Metabacillus sp. B2-18: one gene and its partners. The main gene of each other region encodes a partner of the protein of the gene in region 2 in a complex. Links are inferred from orthologs where the notes say so. Each region holds a gene or a part of one and is shown on either strand. Other genes may lie near its edges.

What was found.
Region 1: pfkA (region 2) and rny share a complex: the UniProt entries of both Bacillus subtilis proteins name them as parts of the possible RNA degradosome complex. The link is inferred for Metabacillus sp. B2-18 from one-to-one orthologs.
Region 3: pfkA (region 2) and pnp share a complex: the UniProt entries of both Bacillus subtilis proteins name them as parts of the possible RNA degradosome complex. The link is inferred for Metabacillus sp. B2-18 from one-to-one orthologs.

What each region holds. Positions count from the first base shown.
Region 1 is NZ_CP088245.1:2,009,325-2,016,314, reverse strand. Bases 2,795-5,778 are described here. They hold rny (ribonuclease Y), read right to left. Parts: upstream 5,076-5,778; coding sequence 3,513-5,075; downstream 2,795-3,512. Other genes in these bases: recA (recombinase RecA), read right to left, coding at 5,568-5,778; LPC09_RS10075 (TIGR00282 family metallophosphoesterase), read right to left, coding at 2,795-3,382. In the rest of the region: LPC09_RS10090 (2-oxoacid:acceptor oxidoreductase subunit alpha), read right to left, coding at 1-752; LPC09_RS10085 (dipeptidase), read right to left, coding at 952-1,875; stage V sporulation protein SpoVS, read right to left, coding at 2,017-2,277; more of LPC09_RS10075, read right to left, coding at 2,588-2,794; more of recA, read right to left, coding at 5,779-6,608; LPC09_RS10060 (competence/damage-inducible protein A), read right to left, coding at 6,910-6,990. UniProt on the Bacillus subtilis protein: Endoribonuclease that initiates mRNA decay. Initiates the decay of all SAM-dependent riboswitches, such as yitJ riboswitch. Involved in processing of the gapA operon mRNA, it cleaves between cggR and gapA.
Region 2 is NZ_CP088245.1:3,707,619-3,714,533, reverse strand. What follows is about bases 2,607-5,515. They hold pfkA (6-phosphofructokinase), read left to right. Parts: upstream 2,607-3,535; coding sequence 3,536-4,495; downstream 4,496-5,515. Other genes in these bases: pyk (pyruvate kinase), read left to right, coding at 4,645-5,515; accA (acetyl-CoA carboxylase carboxyl transferase subunit alpha), read left to right, coding at 2,607-3,255. Outside these bases: LPC09_RS18860 (NADP-dependent malic enzyme), read left to right, coding at 1-518; LPC09_RS18855 (FadR/GntR family transcriptional regulator), read left to right, coding at 535-1,161; accD (acetyl-CoA carboxylase, carboxyltransferase subunit beta), read left to right, coding at 1,409-2,284; more of accA, read left to right, coding at 2,278-2,606; more of pyk, read left to right, coding at 5,516-6,405; LPC09_RS18830 (FxsA family protein), read left to right, coding at 6,526-6,912. UniProt on the Bacillus subtilis protein: Catalyzes the phosphorylation of D-fructose 6-phosphate to fructose 1,6-bisphosphate by ATP, the first committing step of glycolysis.
Region 3 is NZ_CP088245.1:1,975,459-1,982,441, reverse strand. What follows is about bases 1,228-4,204. They hold pnp (polyribonucleotide nucleotidyltransferase), read right to left. Parts: upstream 3,788-4,204; coding sequence 1,667-3,787; downstream 1,228-1,666. Other genes in these bases: rpsO (30S ribosomal protein S15), read right to left, coding at 3,943-4,204; LPC09_RS09935 (polysaccharide deacetylase family protein), read right to left, coding at 1,228-1,534. In the rest of the region: LPC09_RS09940 (M16 family metallopeptidase), read right to left, coding at 1-523; more of LPC09_RS09935, read right to left, coding at 554-1,227; more of rpsO, read right to left, coding at 4,205-4,212; ribF (bifunctional riboflavin kinase/FAD synthetase), read right to left, coding at 4,336-5,283; tRNA pseudouridine(55) synthase TruB, read right to left, coding at 5,351-6,271; 30S ribosome-binding factor RbfA, read right to left, coding at 6,394-6,750; LPC09_RS09905 (DUF503 domain-containing protein), read right to left, coding at 6,768-6,983. UniProt on the Bacillus subtilis protein: Involved in mRNA degradation. Catalyzes the phosphorolysis of single-stranded polyribonucleotides processively in the 3'- to 5'-direction. Necessary for competence development in Bacillus subtilis.

The DNA of each region.
Region 1 (6,990 bases), 1.7 Mb from region 2 along the record:
TCATCTTCTGTTTGAATAACAGCACCACCGAACTTAGGTAACTTTTTAATTAAATATTCCATAATTTCTGAAGCAGGTGTAATTGGATATGCAGCCATAAAGCGTGAGCCACCTGCAATCGCGCCTAATGCAATTGCATCATTTCCAATCATAAACATACGTTTTTTACCGTCAGCTTTCTCTAAATAAAGATCCTGACGTTGGAACTCAAGTTGTTCTTTCAAATATTTTGCTCCATTTTCAATAGCCAGCATATTTTTTTCTACAATTTGTTCGCCTTTTCGGCCATATATTTCATTCACAACCTCATGATATTGACTTGGATCAATATCGAGTAATGCACTTGTTGCTCCAATAGCGACCATATTTTTCATTAAAGAAGTACCAAGCTCTGTTGCTATTTCAGTAAATGGAACTGAAAATAAAGTTATATCCTCATTTTCTGGAATGGTAGGATTAAATTTAGCATCTGCAAGCACAATTCCACCCGCACGAAGTTCGTGGAAGTTTACATCAATTGTTTCTTGGTCAAAAGCTACTAAAATATCAAGATCATCCGAAATTGATTGAACTTTTGTTGTACTTACACGAATTTTATTATTGGTGTGGCCACCTTTAATTCGAGAAGAAAAATGACGATAGCCATATAAATAATACCCTAGTCGGTTTAATGCAATAGAGAATACTTCACCTGTACTTTCAATTCCTTCTCCTTGCTGTCCCCCAACTTTCCATGAAAGTTGACTAATCATGTTTCTACACCCCTCATTTAAAGAATATGGTTTATTTTTCTATCTTTTTCATATTTCAATGATGTTCAGTTTTATAGAAATTTCTAAACTCTAGTGAAATTATTGGAATTAATACTAAACGTATTCAATTTTAGACCTTACAAGAAAAAAATACAAGACTTTACTTAAAACTTTACCGAATTAAAGAAGCTGATTTATATTAATATGAAATATGGTTTATAAAATTTTGATAGATAAATTTTTCAACTAGAGATTCTGGATAATTACGTTGAAGTTCATTGATAAAAGGTTCATAACACAAGTAATTTTCAAGTCCTACTATTGTTTGATCTATTCCATCAAAGTCAGATCCAAAACCAATATGATTTTCTCCCCCTAACGAGCATAAATGATCTATATGCTTTAATAAATCCTTGATCGTTGGTTGTTCATAATTTGTCGTAAAAAAGGGAACAAATGTTATACCCATCATTCCGTTTTTCCTAAAAAGTGCAACAATTTGCTCGTCCTTTAAATTTCTTACATGTGTACAAAGATGATGAGTATTAGAGTGTGAAGCGATAGGATACTCAGCTAAGTCTAATCCTTCCCAAAAGCTTCTTTCACTTGTATGAGATAAATCTGTCCACAACCTTTTCTTATTTAAAAATGTAATAACATCCTTACCAAAATTCGTTATTCCAGCATTCCTTGTTTCTTGTGCTCCATCTGCCACAAGATTTGCATAATTCCACGTTAAGCCAACTGAACGAATTCCAAGTTCATACAACAATTCAAGATTTTCAAGACGGTCACCGACTGCATCACAGCCTTCTAAAGTTAAAACAGCCCCGATTTCACCCTGTTTTAAATCATCAATATCCGATTTTGTTTTAATCAATTTAACATCGTTAAACTCGTTTAAAACCTTTTGATAAAAGATGTTTATCTGTTGCTGAGCAGCATCTAATTTATGAACAAATGGAACGCTCTCAGGTACAAAAATAGCAAAACATTGTATCGGTTTTTCCATTTGCTTTAACTTTGAGATAGAAACATGTAATCTCTCATCTTCATAAACATTTATAGTTGGGTCCTCCCATAATTTAAATAACATGTCGCAATGCGCGTCAAATAGTGCCATGAACTATCTTCTCCTTTCATACGTTGGACTATTTCATTATATTAATAGAATAAAGCTTAAAATATAAACAAAAAAACAGGGCTTGACTCCTATTGAGTCAAACCCCTATCCTTTCTGCAACTCTTCCATCATTAATGTAGCTTATCTTGGCTCCACAATGAGTTTAATAGCTGTACGTTCTTCTCCGTCTATTTGAATATCCGTAAAAGCAGGTATACATATTAAATCAACACCACTTGGTGCAACAAAGCCTCTAGCGATTGCTACAGCTTTCACTGCTTGATTAAGAGCACCAGCACCAATTGCTTGAATTTCAGCTGCACCTCTTTCTCTTAATACTCCAGCTAATGCACCAGCGACTGAATTAGGATTTGACTTTGCTGAAACCTTTAATATTTCCATTTCTAGTTCCCCCTTCATTTTCAATGAATCCTTGAGTGTTCATTAGAACAATCATTGGCATATCTTGTTTAAAAGGAACTCCCCTAAATTCCCTTTTAAACAGTGTTAGTTATATATCCATTGATACTATATTCACTAGAGTTGGAAAATATTCCTGCTTGTTCGCACATTATTTCGAAAAATTCTAAATGTTATGGTACATTATGTTATTTTGAAGACTCGTCCAATCAATGCTGGATTCTTTAAAGACAATAGGTCTTCAAGTTACCCACTGTCTCCCGCTCTTTTTTTCAATCATTTATATTCTTAACTATTCAAAAAACATATGATCATCATTAATAAGGATTCTTTCAATTTTTGAAGCCTTGCCCGTTTTATCGTTAATATCAACTATAATGCCACTTAATTGGGTTCTACCATTAGCCACATCATGACGAACAGGTAGACCTGTAAGAAATCGTTTTAAAATCATTTCTCTATCTACCCCTAATATGCCATCATAAGGCCCCGTCATACCAACATCTGTAATATATGCTGTTCCTTTGTCTAAAATTCTATCATCAGCTGTTTGAACATGCGTATGCGTCCCAACAACAACCGATGCACGACCGTCTAAATACCAGCCCATTGCCTGTTTCTCACTAGTTGCTTCTGCATGAAAATCGACAAAAATAAGAGATGTACGCTTTTTGGCTTGCTCAATCAGCTCATCAGCCTTTTTAAATGGACAGTCCGAAGGTGGCAAAAATGCACGCCCTTGCAAATTGATTACAGCTATCTCTCTTCCTGCAATAGTTACAAATATCATGCCTTTTCCTGGATTATTTTCTGGAAAGTTCGCAGGGCGAATCATATTAGGTGCTTTATCGATAAATTCAAAAATTTCTCGATTATCCCAAGTGTGATTTCCCATTGTAATGACATGGGCACCAGCTTGAATAAACTGCTGATACATCTTTTCTGTAATCCCTCTCCCATGTGCGGCATTTTCTCCATTAATAATAATAGCATGTGGCTGATATTTTGTTTTCAGTTTAGGTAGGTACTCTTTAATCATTTCTCTACCAGGTGAACCAAACACATCACCTATAAATAAAATTTTCATATGTATTTCCTTTCTATCATTTAACATGTTTGAACTATTTTTGTTGAACTCAACACATAGTAACCGTTGTTCTTAGATTTAGTGTTACACAAAATTGAGCAAAAATAAAGTGGCGCATTTCTGCACCACTTTATTTTGCGTATTCAACAGCTCTTGTTTCACGAATCACAGTAACTTTAATATGACCCGGATAATCGAGCTCTTCTTCAATTCGTTTTCGAATATCTCTTGCTAAGCGATGTGCTTGTAAGTCATCAATACTATCAGGTTTAACCATAATACGTACCTCACGGCCAGCCTGGATGGCAAATGATTTCTCAACACCTTCGTAAGATTCAGATATTTCTTCAAGCTTTTCTAGTCGACGAATATAATTTTCTAGTGTTTCACTACGTGCTCCTGGTCTTGCTGCAGATAATGCATCAGCAGCTGCCACAATAACCGCAATAATCGATGTAGGTTCTGTATCACCATGGTGTGATGCAATGCTGTTAATTACAACAGGATGCTCTTTATACTTTGTCGCAAGTTCTACACCAATTTCCACATGACTACCTTCAACTTCATGGTCAATAGCTTTTCCAATATCATGAAGTAAGCCTGCTCGTTTTGCCAATAATTCATCTTCTCCAAGCTCAGCAGCCATTAATCCTGATAAGAACGCAACTTCCATAGAGTGCTTCAAAACATTTTGACCGTAACTAGTTCTAAATTTCAATCGACCAAGAATCTTAATCAAGTCAGGATGAAGCCCATGAACTCCAACTTCGAACGTTGTTTGTTCTCCAATTTCACGAATATATTCATCCACTTCACGACGAGATTTCTCAACCATCTCTTCAATACGCGCTGGGTGAATACGACCATCTTGAACAAGCTTGTCTAATGCAATTCTTGCTGTTTCACGTCGAATTGGATCAAAGCCTGACAGGATCACTGCCTCAGGTGTATCATCAATGATAAGGTCTATCCCCGTTAATGTTTCTAACGTACGAATATTACGCCCCTCACGTCCAATAATACGACCTTTCATTTCATCATTTGGAAGATTAACAACAGAAACAGTAGTTTCAGCTACATGATCTGCTGCACATCGTTGAATAGCAAGTGACAGGATTTCTTTCGCTTTCTTGTCAGCTTCTTCTTTAGCACGATTTTCGCTTTCTTTGATCATTACAGCGATATCATGTGTGAGTTCATTTTCTACCTTTTCAAGAATAATTCCTCTTGCTTCATCTCTTGTAAGGCTAGATATGCGCTCAAGCTCTGTTTGCTGTTTACGCACAACCTCGTCCACTTTGCTTTCCATCTCTTCAATATGCTGTTGTCTTTCATTAAGAGAACCTTCTTTTCTCTCTAGCATCGCTTCACGTTTATCTAAAGACTCATCCTTACGATCCAGATTCTCTTCTTTTTGTAATAAGCGATTTTCTTGTTTTTGAAGCTCGTTTCTTCTCTCACGAACTTCCTGTTCTGCATCTGTGCGGAGCTTATGAATTTCATCTTTTGCTTCAAGAAGCGCTTCCTTTTTAGTAGCCTCAGCATCACGCTTTGCTTCTTCAAGAATTTGCTCCGCTGCGTTATTAGCACCAGCAATTTTTGCTTCGGCAATAGATTTACGAACAAAATAGCCAACAACTGCACCGACGATTAGGCCAAGCAAAATGGAGATGATTATTGATACTACGTCCATTATTACACCTCCTCTTGCTATGAACTTGTTTTTTCTAGATTAAAGTGTCGGCATGTACATTGTTCAATTATAAGTTGTCAACATACAGCACAAAGCTTTGTTTTCATGTTGAACCTTGCGTCTTTAAACTATTTGACATAAGACTTTTTCAAGTACCAACATTTTCGGCTTTCAAAATGCTTCAATCATCATTCTACAAAATTGTAAAATATACATCTCAATTGTAAATCTGTGAATTTTTCTTGTCAAGCCTGTCATTATAATGTTTCTAAGCATTTTGTTCAATCTTATTTCCATGACCTTTGTGATAACTAGCGAAAAAGGATGATTTTTGTAGAATTATGTCACAATATTTTATGCAATATTATTTATCGTTATTTATCGTTTTTCTTACTAATAAAATTCTTTAATTCATATGTATTTAAACAAATATCACATTATTTTTTCTAATAAAAATAAAAAAGGGGCAAAACGCCCCTTAAAATTAAATGATTATTCCCCTAATAAGTTAAGCTCTTCTTGACTTTCATCTGGTACAGTAACTTCTTCGTCTAGACCATAATGTTTTCGAATTTGACCCTGTATTTCTAAACGTATTTCAGGGTTTTCCTTTAGGAATTGTTTGGCATTTTCTCGACCTTGACCTAAACGTTCTTCATTATATGAATACCAAGAACCGCTCTTTTGAACAATATCCAAATCCGAACCCATATCGATGATTTCGCCTTCTTTTGAAATTCCCTCACCGTACATAATATCAACTTCTGCTACTTTGAAAGGAGGTGCCACCTTATTTTTAACTACTTTAATTTTTGTTTTATTTCCGACCATATCATTACCTTGTTTAAGTGTTTCAGCACGGCGAACTTCTAAACGAACAGAAGAATAGAATTTTAAAGCACGACCACCAGGAGTTGTCTCAGGGTTTCCGAACATCACGCCTACTTTTTCACGAATTTGGTTAATGAAAATAGCAATTGTTTTAGATTTATTTATAGCACCTGATAATTTACGTAATGCTTGAGACATCAGTCTTGCTTGAAGACCAACATGTGAATCACCCATCTCACCTTCAATTTCAGCTTTAGGTACTAACGCTGCAACTGAGTCAATAATTAAAATATCAACTGCACCACTTCGTACAAGAGCTTCAGCAATTTCTAGTGCTTGTTCACCTGTATCAGGTTGTGAAAGTAGTAATTCATCGATGTTTACACCAAGTTTTTGTGCATATACAGGGTCAAGTGCGTGTTCAGCATCAATAAATGCTGCTTGACCACCTTGCTGTTGAACCTCAGCGATGGCATGTAGTGCTACAGTTGTTTTACCAGAGCTTTCAGGACCATAGATTTCTATGATTCTACCACGAGGATACCCACCTATACCTAACGCAGTATCAAGTGCTAATGAACCACTTGAAACAGTTGATACCTTTCGATCAGTTTGCTCTCCTAATTTCATAATAGATCCTTTACCGAATTGCTTCTCTATTTGTTTTAACGCCATATCTAAGGCAGCTTGACGATCACTCACAAAATTTCCTCCTTAAAGTTCATCTATAATAAATATACCCCTTTTTATCTTGTTTGCCAAGTGAAAAGCGAACATTTATTCGATTATTTTATTTTAATGTTTTTAAAGTCACTATATATCTACTTTTTTATATAAAGAAAAAGTAAATTTCAGATAGTAAGGGAGTTCTATTTTTAATTTTTACTTATTTTCGAATCGTTTGTTGATTTTTACAGCAAAAACAGACTAATTTTCTTCATAGAAAAAAAGACTGCTAAGCAAAAGTCTAATAATAGATTTGGGCTTAACAGACTTCATTATATCATTCAATTTCGTTTAATAGTTTGACTAAATAATGACATCCATACTTTACCGAGCGAACACGAATTCCCTTTCTAGATCC
Region 2 (6,915 bases):
ATACAAATAGAGATCAGCTGGAAGGTAGTTTGGCCGATGTTATTAAAGGTGCCGATGTATTTATTGGAGTTTCGGTTGAAGGGGCCTTGTCTAAAGAAATGGTTCAATCAATGAATGAGAACCCAATTATTTTTGCTATGGCTAACCCTGTTCCAGAAATTATGCCAAATGAGGCTAAAGAAGCTGGGGCGATGGTTATTGGAACAGGCCGATCTGATTTTCCAAACCAAGTAAACAATGTATTGGCCTTCCCAGGGATTTTTAGAGGTGCGTTAGATGTACGTGCTACACATATTAATGAGAAAATGAAAATTGCGGCAGTTGAGGCAATCGCAGCACTTGTTTCTGAAAAGGATTTAAGTTCAGATTATGTGATTCCGGCACCATTTGATCCAAGAGTGGCACCAGCTGTTGCTTCAGCAGTAGCTAAGGCAGCAATGGAAACCGGTGTGGCAAGAATAAAAGTCGATCCGGAGGAAGTTGCTGAGAAAACGAGGCAATTAGCCATCATTGATTAAAGTGAGTGATTCTTCTTTGACAACTCCGCATTCAAAAGTTTATATTGAAATCCTTCGCCATATTCGCGCAATTATTGCAGAAAAACAGCTTTCTTATGGAGATAAAATTCCTTCAGAAAGAGAGCTGGCTGAGAATTTAAAAGTTGGAAGATCTTCTGTTCGTGAAGCGTTAAGAGCCCTTGAATTATTAGGGATGATTGAAACGAGAAGAGGCGAAGGAACTTTTTTAAAGGATTTTAGAGAACATAATTTAATTGAACTGCTGGGTACCTTTATTCTTGATGATACAAAAGCAATAAAGGATGTTATTAAAATGAACGAGCTATTAGAAAAAAATGCCCTGCAGCTAATCTTACAAAGTGACATAAATGAACAATTAGAAGAATTATCTAGTAAAGTTCAGGATACAGAGATAACAAGATTTGAATTAATGACTGAGCTTGTTAAATTAGCAAACAATTTTCTCTTATATCGAATTTGGAATGTTTTAAATGAATATGTCAGCTTTGTATATAAAGGTGATCAATCGCATAGTTCTTCAAAAAAACATTTAGCCATGTTGCTTGATGCTTTAATAAAAAAGGATCATTTAGAAGTGTTTATTCAATATGAAGCGGTATCCCTTAAAGAAAATGTCGAATAGATATTGACAACTTTCTACAACATGTTTGTCCAGCAATCGTTACAGTTAATATAACTGACACTTTTTTAGAAAATAGTTTCTTAAAGTGAATACTAGATTATGTAATCATTATCTGATTTAAATAGAAGCAGCTTTAATAAAGGCTATGTTTAAGCGCGTTGTTATTTTTGGCTATAAATGGATATGAGCTAAATAGGAAATCTTCGGCCAATTATAACAGTGCCTTTGAAAAAGGGGAGGTACCGTTTTGTTAAAAGATTTATTTACTAAGCCAAAACCAAAGAAAAAGAAATATGCCTCAATTCCTTCTGAGCAAGCTAAGCAAGATGTTCCGGAAGGGATTGTCATAAAATGCCCGAATTGTAAAAAAATCATGTATACGAAAGAACTTAATAAAAATCTAAAAGTTTGTATGAATTGTGGATATCATCATCAAATGAACGCTAGAGAGCGAATTGAGAGTTTATTTGATGAAAATAGCTTCCTTGAATATGATCAAAACATGATATCTGAAAATCCTCTAAACTTCCCTGATTATGAGGAAAAACTTGAAAAAGATCGTCAAAAAACTAAACAAAATGAAGCTGTAGTAACAGGAGAAGGTCTGATAAACGGCTTTAGAACAGCTGTGGCTATCATGGACGCTAGTTTTAGAATGGGAAGTATGGGTTCTGTTGTAGGAGAAAAAATTACCCGAGCAATAGAAAATGCGAATGAAAAAGGATTACCGATTATTATTTTTACTGCTTCCGGCGGGGCTAGGATGCAAGAGGGTGTTTTAAGTCTTATGCAAATGGCTAAAACAAGTTCTGCCCTTAAGCTTTTTAGTGATAATGGTGGGTTGATCATTTCTGTTATGACACATCCAACAACTGGAGGAGTTTCGGCAAGCTTTGCATCACTAGGTGACTATAATTTTGCTGAGCCAGGTGCTTTAATTGGGTTTGCTGGTAGAAGAATTATTGAACAAACGATTAGAGAAGAGCTTCCTGAAGACTTCCAAACAGCAGAATTTTTACTGAAGCACGGGCAATTAGACAATGTTATTAATCGCCAAGAATTAAAGGAAACTCTTGGGAGCATACTTGATATTCATCAAACAGGAGGTGAAATAACATGGTAGGTGAAATGGAGTTTGAAAAGCCAGTTACCGAGCTTAGAGCTAAAATTAAAGAACTGAAAGATTTTACTGCTCAATCTGATGTTGATTTATCATCTGAAATTGAAAAATTAGAAGCAAGATTAGAAAAGCTTGAAAATGAAATTTATACAAATATAAAGCCTTGGGATCGAGTTCAAATTGCAAGGCATCCTAGTCGCCCTACAACTCTAGATTATATCGAACAAATTTTTACTAATTTCTTAGAATGTCATGGTGACCGATATTATGGTGATGATGATGCCATTGTTAGTGGTATAGCTAAGTTCAGAGATGTACCAGTAACTGTAATTGGTCACCAGCGTGGTAAAGATACAAAAGAAAATATTCGAAGAAATTTTGGTATGCCACATCCTGAAGGCTATCGTAAAGCATTACGGTTGATGAAACAAGCAGATAAATTCAATCGTCCGATTATATGTTTTATAGATACAAAAGGAGCTTATCCAGGAAAAGCAGCTGAAGAAAGAGGACAAAGTGAAGCAATTGCTAAAAACTTGTTCGAAATGGCTGGTTTATCTGTACCAGTTATTTGTATCGTTATTGGAGAAGGTGGTAGTGGTGGAGCACTAGCATTAGGTGTAGGAAATTATATTCATATGCTGGAGAACTCTACCTACTCTGTTATTTCTCCTGAAGGTGCAGCAGCATTACTTTGGAAAGACTCAGGATTAGCAAAGAAAGCTGCAGAAACAATGAAAATAACTGCCCCAGATTTAAAGCAACTTGGTGTTGTTGATGAAATTATCACAGAAGTAAAAGGTGGAGCACATAAGGATGTAGCTCAGCAAGCAATCAATATTACTGAGGTAATCGCAAGCTCTTTAAAAACTCTCTCAAGTATGACAGGGGAAGAATTAATTCAGCATCGTTATGAAAAATATAAAAGAATAGGTCAAGTATCGTTTGCAAACGATCTACTTGGGGTAAAATAGAAAAACGTGTGGCCGACCGGTCCACGTTTTCTTTTGCGGATGTGAAAGAAAAAACAATTCATTCTATTTTATTTACAGATTATACTTTTTTGGCAAAGTAGGACAATAATTTTGCAAAATTACATAATTCATTAAACACAGCAGATAATTTATTGTATAATGAAAAAGGCTCATAAAAAGGTTATTCGACAAAAGTTGACTCTTTGTTGTATTGACATTATAATCATGTTATTTTGGAAGTAATTTAGTATTGCTACTTATCTATAGTGGGGTGAAAGTTTTGAAAAAAATTGGCGTCTTAACCAGTGGTGGAGATTCCCCTGGTATGAATGCTGCTGTTAGGGCAGTTGTACGTAAAGCGATCTATCATGATGTAGAGGTTTATGGAATCTACCATGGATATACAGGTTTAATTGAAGGAAGAATAGAAAAATTAGAACTTGGCTCTGTAGGAGATATTATTCACCGCGGAGGTACGAAATTATATTCTGCTAGATGTCCTGAATTTAAAACAATAGAAGGTCAGAAAAAAGGGATTGAACAGTTAAAGAAACATGGGATTGAAGGCCTAGTTGTTATTGGGGGAGATGGTTCTTACATGGGAGCGAAAAAACTAACTGAACATGGTTTTCCATGTGTAGGTGTTCCTGGAACTATTGATAATGACATCCCTGGTACAGATTTTACTATTGGATTTGATACAGCACTTAATACAGTTATAGATGCAATTGATAAAATTCGTGATACAGCTACATCACACGAACGTACATATGTTATTGAAGTAATGGGAAGACATGCTGGTGATATTGCTCTTTGGTCTGGTTTGGCTGGAGGAGCTGAAACAATCTTAATACCGGAAGCTGACTATGACATGGACAATGTTGTTGCCCGCTTAAAACGTGGTCATGAGAGAGGAAAGAAGCATAGTATTATTGTAGTTGCAGAAGGTGTAGGCAGTGGAGTTGAATTTGCTAAGCAAATTGAAGAAGCTACTTCATTTGAGACACGTGTTTCTGTACTAGGTCATGTTCAGCGTGGCGGTTCTCCAACTGCTTTTGATCGTGTATTAGCGAGTAGACTTGGCGCGTATGCTGTTGAATTATTATTAGAAGGAAAAGGTGGACGTTGTGTTGGTATACAAAAGAACGAACTTGTTCACCATGATATTCTTGAAATACTAGATCAACCACATACGATTGATGATAATATGTACCGATTATCTAAAGAATTATCTATATAAATACTAGTTGGTATCGTTACCATATTATTTTACAAAGCTGCAAAGAAAAAATAAAACAATAGAACCATACAAAAATGGGTAAAGGAAGAAACGAATCTAACATGGGATAAGTGAAACCTTTACCCTTCTAAATGGTAGGAGGAAACGAAATGCGCAAAACGAAAATTGTATGTACAATTGGTCCTGCGAGTGAATCAATTGATAAATTATCAGAATTAATGCAGGCTGGAATGAATGTAGCCCGTTTGAATTTTTCACACGGTGATTTTGATGAGCATGGTGCAAGAATTAAAAATATTAGAGAGGCTTCTGCCAAACTAAACAAAACTGTAGCTATTCTTCTAGATACTAAAGGCCCTGAAATTCGCACAAACACAATGGAAAATGGTGCTATTGAGCTTGAGGCAGGAAAAGAAATTATTGTGTCAATGACAGAAGTAGTTGGTACAACAGAAAAGTTCTCTGTTACATATGAAGGACTTATTGATGATGTACATATTGGGTCAACAATTTTACTAGATGATGGTCTAATTGAGTTGGAAGTAATCGGTCTTGACCAATCAAAAGGTGAGATTAAAACATTAATTAAAAATACTGGTACATTAAAAAATAAAAAAGGTGTTAACGTACCAGGAGTTAGTGTGAAACTTCCAGGTATTACTGAAAAAGATGCTAAAGATATTGTTTTTGGTATTGAACAGGATGTTGACTTTATAGCTGCTTCTTTCGTTCGTCGTGCTTCAGACGTACTAGAAATTCGCGAGCTGCTTGAAGAGCATAATGCAGGCCATATTCAAATTATCCCTAAAATTGAGAATCAAGAAGGTGTAGATAACATCGATGAGATTCTTGAAGTGTCAGACGGTTTAATGGTTGCTCGTGGAGATTTGGGTGTTGAGATTCCTGCAGAGGAAGTTCCATTAGTTCAAAAAGAATTAATTCGTAAATGTAATGCTCTAGGAAAGCCTGTTATTACAGCTACTCAAATGCTTGATAGTATGCAACGTAACCCAAGACCGACTAGAGCGGAAGCAAGTGACGTAGCCAATGCTATTTTTGACGGTACGGATGCGATTATGCTTTCTGGTGAGACTGCTGCCGGTACTTATCCAGTGGAAGCGGTTAAAACAATGCACAATATTGCTTCAAGAGCAGAGCAAGCTTTAGATTATAAGCAAATTTTATCGAAGCGCAGTGCTCAGGTTGGCACAACAATCACAGATGCGATTGGCCAATCTACAGCTTATACAGCTCTAAATTTAGGTGTATCAGCAATTGTTACTCCAACTGAAAGTGGACACACTGCAAGAATGATTTCAAAATATCGTCCTAAAGCACCAATTATTGCTGTAACAGTTTCTGATTCATATTCTCGTAAGTTAGCTTTAGTATGGGGTGTTTACCCAAGAAGTGGAAATCACTCAACAACAACAGATGAAATGCTAGATCGTTCTGTATTAGAAGCAATTAATAGCGGACTTGTAACACATGGTGATCTTATTGTGATTACAGCGGGTGTACCTGTTGGTGAAGCAGGCACAACAAACCTTATGAAAGTCCATGTTATTGGAGATGTTATTGCAAAGGGACAAGGCATCGGACGTAAATCAGCTTTTGGTAAGGTTGTAGTGGCAAGCACTGCAAAGGATGCACAAGAAAAAATGACACAAGGTGCTATTCTTGTTGCACAAGGAACTGACCGTGATATGATGGATGCTCTTGAGAAAGCATCTGCTCTTGTAACAGAAGAAGGTGGCTTAACAAGTCATGCTGCTGTTGTGGGATTAAGTCTTGGTATTCCTGTTATTGTAGGTGTAGAAAACGCAACAACATTGTTAAAAGATGGTCAAGATATTACAGTAGACGCTGTTCGAGGAGTTATTTACCAAGGACATGCGAGTGTACTATAATTGTCATTAAGAGGAAGGGAGTAATCCCTTCTTTTTTTTGCATCTTTGGAATAGAATAGAGAGAGTATAGAGATTTAAAAAAGGACATCGTTTTATTAGTAGAGTTTAAGAGGTGAATACATGCGATTATTGATGTTTCTCATTATTGTTATACCTGCTCTAGAAATCGGAATTCTAATATTATCGGGAAATACAATTGGCCCCATTCCAACTGTATTACTTATTATTTTAACGGGTGTTGTAGGAGCTTGGCTTGCAAAGAAACAAGGATTGGAAACGTTAAGAAAAGCTCAGCAAGAAATGCAATTTGGACAAATTCCTGGAATGGCCATTATTGACGGGCTTTGTATCTTGATTGGTGGAGTTTTGTTATTAACTCCTGGGTTTATAACAGATACAGTAGGGTTTTTATTGTTATTTCCATATAGCAGAAATAAGTTTAAACCGATTTTATTAACAACTATTCGAAAAATGATTGATAAAAATCAGATAACGATCATAAGGTAGAAG
Region 3 (6,983 bases), 1.7 Mb from region 2 along the record:
TATACTCTCTTAATGTATCACCGTTAAAAGATGCAAGAGTTTCTTCAGTTCCTAAAATAGGGTAACCTAGAGGATGATTACCATAAGTAGCTTTACTTAAAATATCATGTACAATATCATCAGGTGTATCATCGTACATTTTAATTTCTTCATAAACAACATTCTTTTCTTTTTTCAATTCTTCCTCATCAAATGTTGAGTTGAAAAACATGTCTGATAACACATCAAGCGCATAGTTAGCATGGTCATCAAGAACTTTTGCATAATAACAAGTATATTCTTTAGAAGTAAAAGCATTAACTTGACCACCAATGCTATCAAATGACTCAGCAATTTCACGAGCTGATCTTGTTTTTGTTCCTTTAAAAAACATGTGCTCTAAAAAATGGGAAACTCCGTTTATTTTTGGATCTTCATTACGGGAGCCTGTTCCAATCCATACACCGATTGCAACTGATCGAACCGTCGGGATATTTTCCAATACAATTCTTACTCCATTTTGACAAGTATATTTTTTGATCAAAAAAGTTCCTCCTTCATGTTGCCATTCTTCCTAATTATCCTCATCTACATCTTTTGTTGATAACCTTTCCTCATTTACAAGCATTGATACAGATCCGAAGGAATAACCTTTTTGTTTAATGGATAAAATTAACGTTTCAAGGCTCTCAGATGTAGAGGAAGTAGGATGCATTAAAATAAGTGCTCCATTATGAACTTTACTCATTACTCTTGAAACTAACACATGTGGCTCTGGGCGCTGCCAATCGATCGTGTCTACGCTCCACATAACTGTTTTCATGCTCATATCATTCGCAATTTTTACGACCTCATTTTTAAAGCTACCACTTGGGGGAGCAAACCAAGTTGGAGTAATATCAGTTACTGATTTTATCACTTCGTTTGTCTTCGAAAGTTGTTCTCTTATATTACCGCTGGATAATTGACTCATATCTGGATGTGAATAGGAATGATTTCCGATTTCATGGCCTGCATCTACTATCATCATTGCCATATCCGGATTTTCTTTTACCCACCTTCCTTCAAGAAAAAAGGTGGCCTTTACATGGTACTTATTAAGAGTCTCAAGCATATCAGGTATGTACTCATTTCCCCATGCTACGTTAATAATGAAAGACACCATCGGTTTATCGGGATGTCCACGATAAATTGGCTCAGCAGGTAAATCCTCTAAATGAACAGAAGGCTTGACTTGTCGGTATACAAGAAGGCTTTCATCAAAGGTCCCCTTTGCTTTCATCTTCTTGTAAGACTGATCTATATCCACCTCTAAACCATTATATCCAGGCGTTGCCTTCCATACTTTATGTACTTCCGCATTTTGAGCAGGAATATTGTATTCCGGTGCTTTTGCTGCTATTTCTTCATATAATTCGTCTTGATGTTTAGACACTGTTACACTAGCATGCTTTATTTGATCAACATATGAAGATGTAAATGGATTTTGTAAAAATCCGATGCTAACAATTAAGATTAAGGCAAATCCTACGATATGAATCATTTTCCTTTGCATTCAATATCCCCCTTTTCACTAAAAAATATGTAAAAAGGGGACAAGGTAGAACAAAAAACGGAATACTATAGTAACATCTTTGATCTTTTAAATCGAAAAAGAAGACCGGATACCCTGGCCTCCTTTATAGAATCAACCTTGCTGTTCTGGTTGATTTTCTTTTTGTTCTTTCAATACTGCTTTTCTAGATAAATTAACACGACCTTGTTTATCAATTTCAGTTACCTTAACTAGTAGCTCGTCACCAATTGACACAACGTCTTCAACTTTTCCAACACGTTCCTCTGCAAGCTCTGATATGTGAACTAAACCATCTTTACCTGCAAAAATTTCTACAAATGCTCCGAATTTTTCAATTCGTTTTACTTTACCAAGATATAGTTGTCCAACAACAACTTCTCGTACGAGATCTTCAATAATTTTCTTTGCTTTTTGGTTCATCTCATCATTTACTGATGAAATGAAGACAGTACCATCTTGTTCGATATCAATCTTTACTCCAGTTTCTTCAATAATTTTATTAATTTGCTTTCCACTTGGACCAATAACATCTCTAATTTTATCTGGATTAATCTTCATTGTTAAGATTTTAGGTGCATATTGAGAAAGCTCACCTTTTGGAGTAGAAATGGTAGCAAGCATTGATTTTAATATTTCCATACGACCCTTTTTCGCTTGTTGTAGTGCTTCTTCAAGTATTTCTCTTGATAAGCCTTCTATTTTAATATCCATTTGTAAAGCCGTTACACCTTTATCAGTACCAGCTACTTTAAAGTCCATATCACCAAGAGCATCTTCCATACCTTGGATGTCTGTTAAAACTGTATAGTGTTCTCCTGATTTTACAAGTCCCATTGCAATTCCGGCAACAGGAGCTTTAATAGGTACACCAGCGTCCATCATTGCTAAAGTACTTGCACAAATACTTGCTTGTGAAGTAGAACCATTTGATTCAAGAACTTCTGATACTAAGCGAACTGTATATGGAAAATCTTTCTCAGATGGAATAATTGGTTCTAATGCTCTTTCACCTAACGCACCATGTCCAATTTCACGTCGTCCTGGTCCTCTCATAGGTCCAGTTTCACCAACGCTAAATTGCGGGAAGTTGTAATGGTGCATAAAGCGTTTGGATTCCTCGATACCAAGTCCATCAAGAATTTGAACATCCCCAAGCGCTCCAAGTGTACATATACTTAATGCTTGAGTTTGTCCACGTGTAAACAACCCTGAACCATGTGTTCTAGGTAATAACCCAACTTCAGAAGACAGTGGGCGAATTTCATCAACACCACGTCCATCAGGTCTTACTTTTTCTTCTGTAATTAATCGACGTACTTCCGCCTTAACAAGTTTTGATAAGATTTGTTTAACCATCTTAATGGTGCTCTCATCAGCTTCTTGTTCCACATATTTCTCAACAACTTTGTTTTTCACAGCGCTGATTGCATCTTCACGAGCATGTTTCTCTTGAACCTGAATAGCTTGTAATAAGTCACCCTCTGCAAACTCTCGAATTTCTTTTTCAAGGTCTGCATCAAGATCAAATAGTTCAATTTCCATTTTTTCTTTTCCAACAGCTGCAGCTACTTCCTCTTGGAAAGAAATTAAACGTTTTATTTCTTCATGTCCAAACATAATAGCTTCTAACATTGTTTCTTCTGGAACTTCATCAGCACCAGCTTCAACCATATTAATCGCATCTTTTGTACCAGCTACTACTAAATGAATATCACTTTGTTCTGCTTGTTCAACTGTTGGGTTAATAACAAATTCATTATTGATTCTTCCAACAGTTACACCTGCAATCGGTCCCTCAAAAGGAATATCAGATACACAAAGTGCTAATGAAGATCCAAACATTGCAGCCATTTCAGAAGAACAATTTTGATCAACACTCATCACAATACTAATAACCTGAACTTCATTTCTAAAACCATCAGCAAATAAAGGTCTAATTGGACGGTCAATTAATCGGCTGGCTAATATAGCTTTTTCACTTGGTCTTCCTTCTCTCTTGATAAATCCTCCTGGGATTTTCCCTACAGCATATAAACGCTCCTCGTAATTAACTGTTAACGGAAAAAAATCTAAAGGCTTTGGATCTTTTGAAGCGGTGGCAGTACTTAAAACTGCCGTATCGCCATAACGAATCATTACAGACCCGTTTGCTTGTTTTGCAAGCTGGCCAATTTCAACAGTAAGGTTTCGACCTGCCCAATCTATGGAGAACGTTTGTTTATCTTGTCCCATATATGTAAAACTCCTTCTCTATTTAGTCACGTTATGTAATAGTATGAACCAATTAAATTCAACATATCAATGTAGTTTTTATATGTAAAGATTTTTTATAGGAATCAATTTTAAATACACTAAAAAAGCGGGAAAAATCCCGCTTTTTCTAGTAATTATCGACGTAAACCAAGCTTGTTGATTAACTCACGATAACGAGTTACGTCTTTATTACGTAGGTAAGTTAGTAAGTTACGACGTTTACCTACCATTTTTAAAAGACCGCGACGTGAATGGTGGTCTTTTTTGTGAACACGTAAGTGATCGTTAAGATTATTGATGTCCTCAGTAAGGATAGCAATTTGAACCTCTGGAGATCCAGTATCTGACTCATGTGTTTTATATTGAGCAATTAGTTCATTTTTACGTTCTTGTGTGATAGCCATCCTTTTCACCTCCTTATTTTTACAAACCCCAATTACCGAGCAAACGTTGGTGAATCGATCTGCCAAGCAATGGTTTTAAACTACATCAATTAGAATACTATTTTTTCATAAAGAATGCAAGGCTTATACCATCTTTTTATGAAAGAATTGTTCGGCAGCAGCCTTGTCTTTAGAAATTTGTTCAATGAGCTCATCAACATTATGGAATTTTTTCTCACTTCTTATACGTTTAAACCAGGAAACTGAGACTTTTTGACCATAAATTTCTCTATTAAAGTCAAATATATGGACTTCAATACTAGGTTTTGGAGATTTTTCGTTGTTAAAAGTTGGTTTATAACCAATATTACAAACACCATCAAAGACAACTGAATCAATTTCTATTGAAACAGCATAAACACCAGTTGGAGGTATAAGATAGTGCTCTTCAACTTCAACATTAGCAGTTGGAAAACCAATCGTTCGTCCACGTTTATCACCATGAACAACTACACCAACAACAGAGTGAGGTCTACCTAAAAGTGTCTGTGCATACTCAACATCACCACTCCTGATTACCTCCCGAATCAGAGTCGAACTAACCTTGCGATCATGATCCGTTATTTTTTCCACAGTTGTATGTAAAAACTGCTCTCTTGAATGGAATGGGATTGTTTCCATTGTTCCTTTGCCCAAATGTCCATATGTAAAATCAAAACCTGCTACAACATGCTTAACATTTAACTTAATAATATAATCATCCACAAATTCTTGTGGTAATAAAGCGGCAAATTCCTTAGTAAATTCAACTACAAACAATAAATCTACCTCAAGCTCTTGAATTAAATTTATTTTCTCTTCTAAGGGAGTAATATAATCAATATCTTCCTTCTTACGAAGAACAACAAGCGGGTGTGGATGAAAGGTCATTACTGCACTTTTCATTCCTGTTTGTTTTGCTATTTCTTTCGCTTTTGTTATTACCTTTTGATGACCTTTATGTACTCCGTCAAAATAGCCTAAAGCCATGACCATTTCAGGAAAATCAAGTTGATTTAAATTATGTGGTTGAGACAATCTTATTATTTTCACGGTAGCTTCACCTATTTTCACTTTTTGCTGTATGATTTATTTTGGATAAGGTACTTCATCATACAACTTACGCTTCATTTAGCAGTACCTTTGTTGGTTTCATCAGATCTGTTTTAGTGGGATGCTTTGCATAGATAGCTAGACAGCGGTCGTCATCATCATAGACAACAATTGGAGCACCCACTTCAATGTCCTTAAATTGCGACGGTAATTCTAACACTGCACCATTTTTCACTTTCTCTGCTAGAGTATCATGGATTTTCAGTTTCGGCAAATCATATAGTGCTTTACCTATAGGCAGTAATTTGCTCTGTAACGCATTGTTTTCAATCGCACTTTCTATTTCTTCAAATGTTAAACAATCTTCAATTCTAAAATTTCCGGATTTTGTTCTGATTAAATGTGACATATGTGCCGGATAGTCTAATTTTTCACCTATCATTACCGCCAATGTTCGGACATAAGTACCTTTAGAACAAGTAACACGGAACCGGAACTTTGTGAGATTGTCTTCATTATGAACATCACCTAAAAGCACAAGCTCATTTATTGTAATGGTCCTTGCCGGCCTTTCAATCTCTATACCAGCTCTTGCATACTCATAAAGTTTTTTCCCGTTAACTTTAATAGCAGAATACATTGGAGGAACTTGCTCAATTGTACCAACCATTGAATTCAATACAAGCTTAACTTTTTCCTCTGAAATAGGTGATTGTACACTTTGCTCTTTAACAATTTCACCAGATGCATCCTCAGTTGTTGTAGAAAAACCAATTGTTACCTCAGCTTCATACGTTTTTGAAGCAGCTGTTAAATATTCTACGATCTTAGTTGCCCTACCAAGACATATAGGGAGTACGCCAGTTACATCTGGATCTAACGTGCCTGTATGACCGACTTTCCTTGTTTTTGCCAGCCTTCGCATTCTTGCGACACAATCATGAGATGTCATACCAGCAGGCTTATTTAGTAAAAGAACACCTTCCATGTTGTTCCTCCTCTTTCATTTAATCAGTTTTGTGCAAACGGTTAGATAATTTTGAATAAGAAATATGTTAGTATCTCTTAAAAATAAAAGGGATAGACGAGGCGCCTATCCCTGAAAAGGAGTTAATCCTCCTCTTTATTTTCAACATTTAACTCATGAAGAAGAGTTTCAATACGATTACCGTAGTCAATTGACTCATCAAACTCAAATTGAATCTCCGGTGTTTTTCTAAGACGAATTCGTTGTCCAATTTCAGACCTAATAAAACCTTTTGCTTTCGCTAAGCCTTTAAGAGTATTTTGTCTTTGTTCCTCATCTCCTAGTACGGAAATGAACACCTTTGCAATCTGAAGGTCTCCAGAAACACTTACATCAGTTACAGTAACAAAGCCAATACGCGGGTCTTTTATTTTGCGACCGATAATATCGCCTAATTCTTTTTTCATTTGTTCTCCGACACGGTTTGCTCTTAAGCTCATGTCAATCACCTCTTCACTTAAAACCATTCAAACGTTGTAACTGTTCTTTCTATTTCAGGAAACGAATCAATAAAGCTTAGTACATGATTTAATTCCTTTTCTGTTGAAACCTTAGAGGACGTAATGGCAACAATACCAAACTTTGTATGCTGCCATGTGTCCTGAAATTCAATTTCCGAAATAGAAACATTGTACTTTTGTTTGATTCTTGTTAAAACTCGTTGTAAAACAGC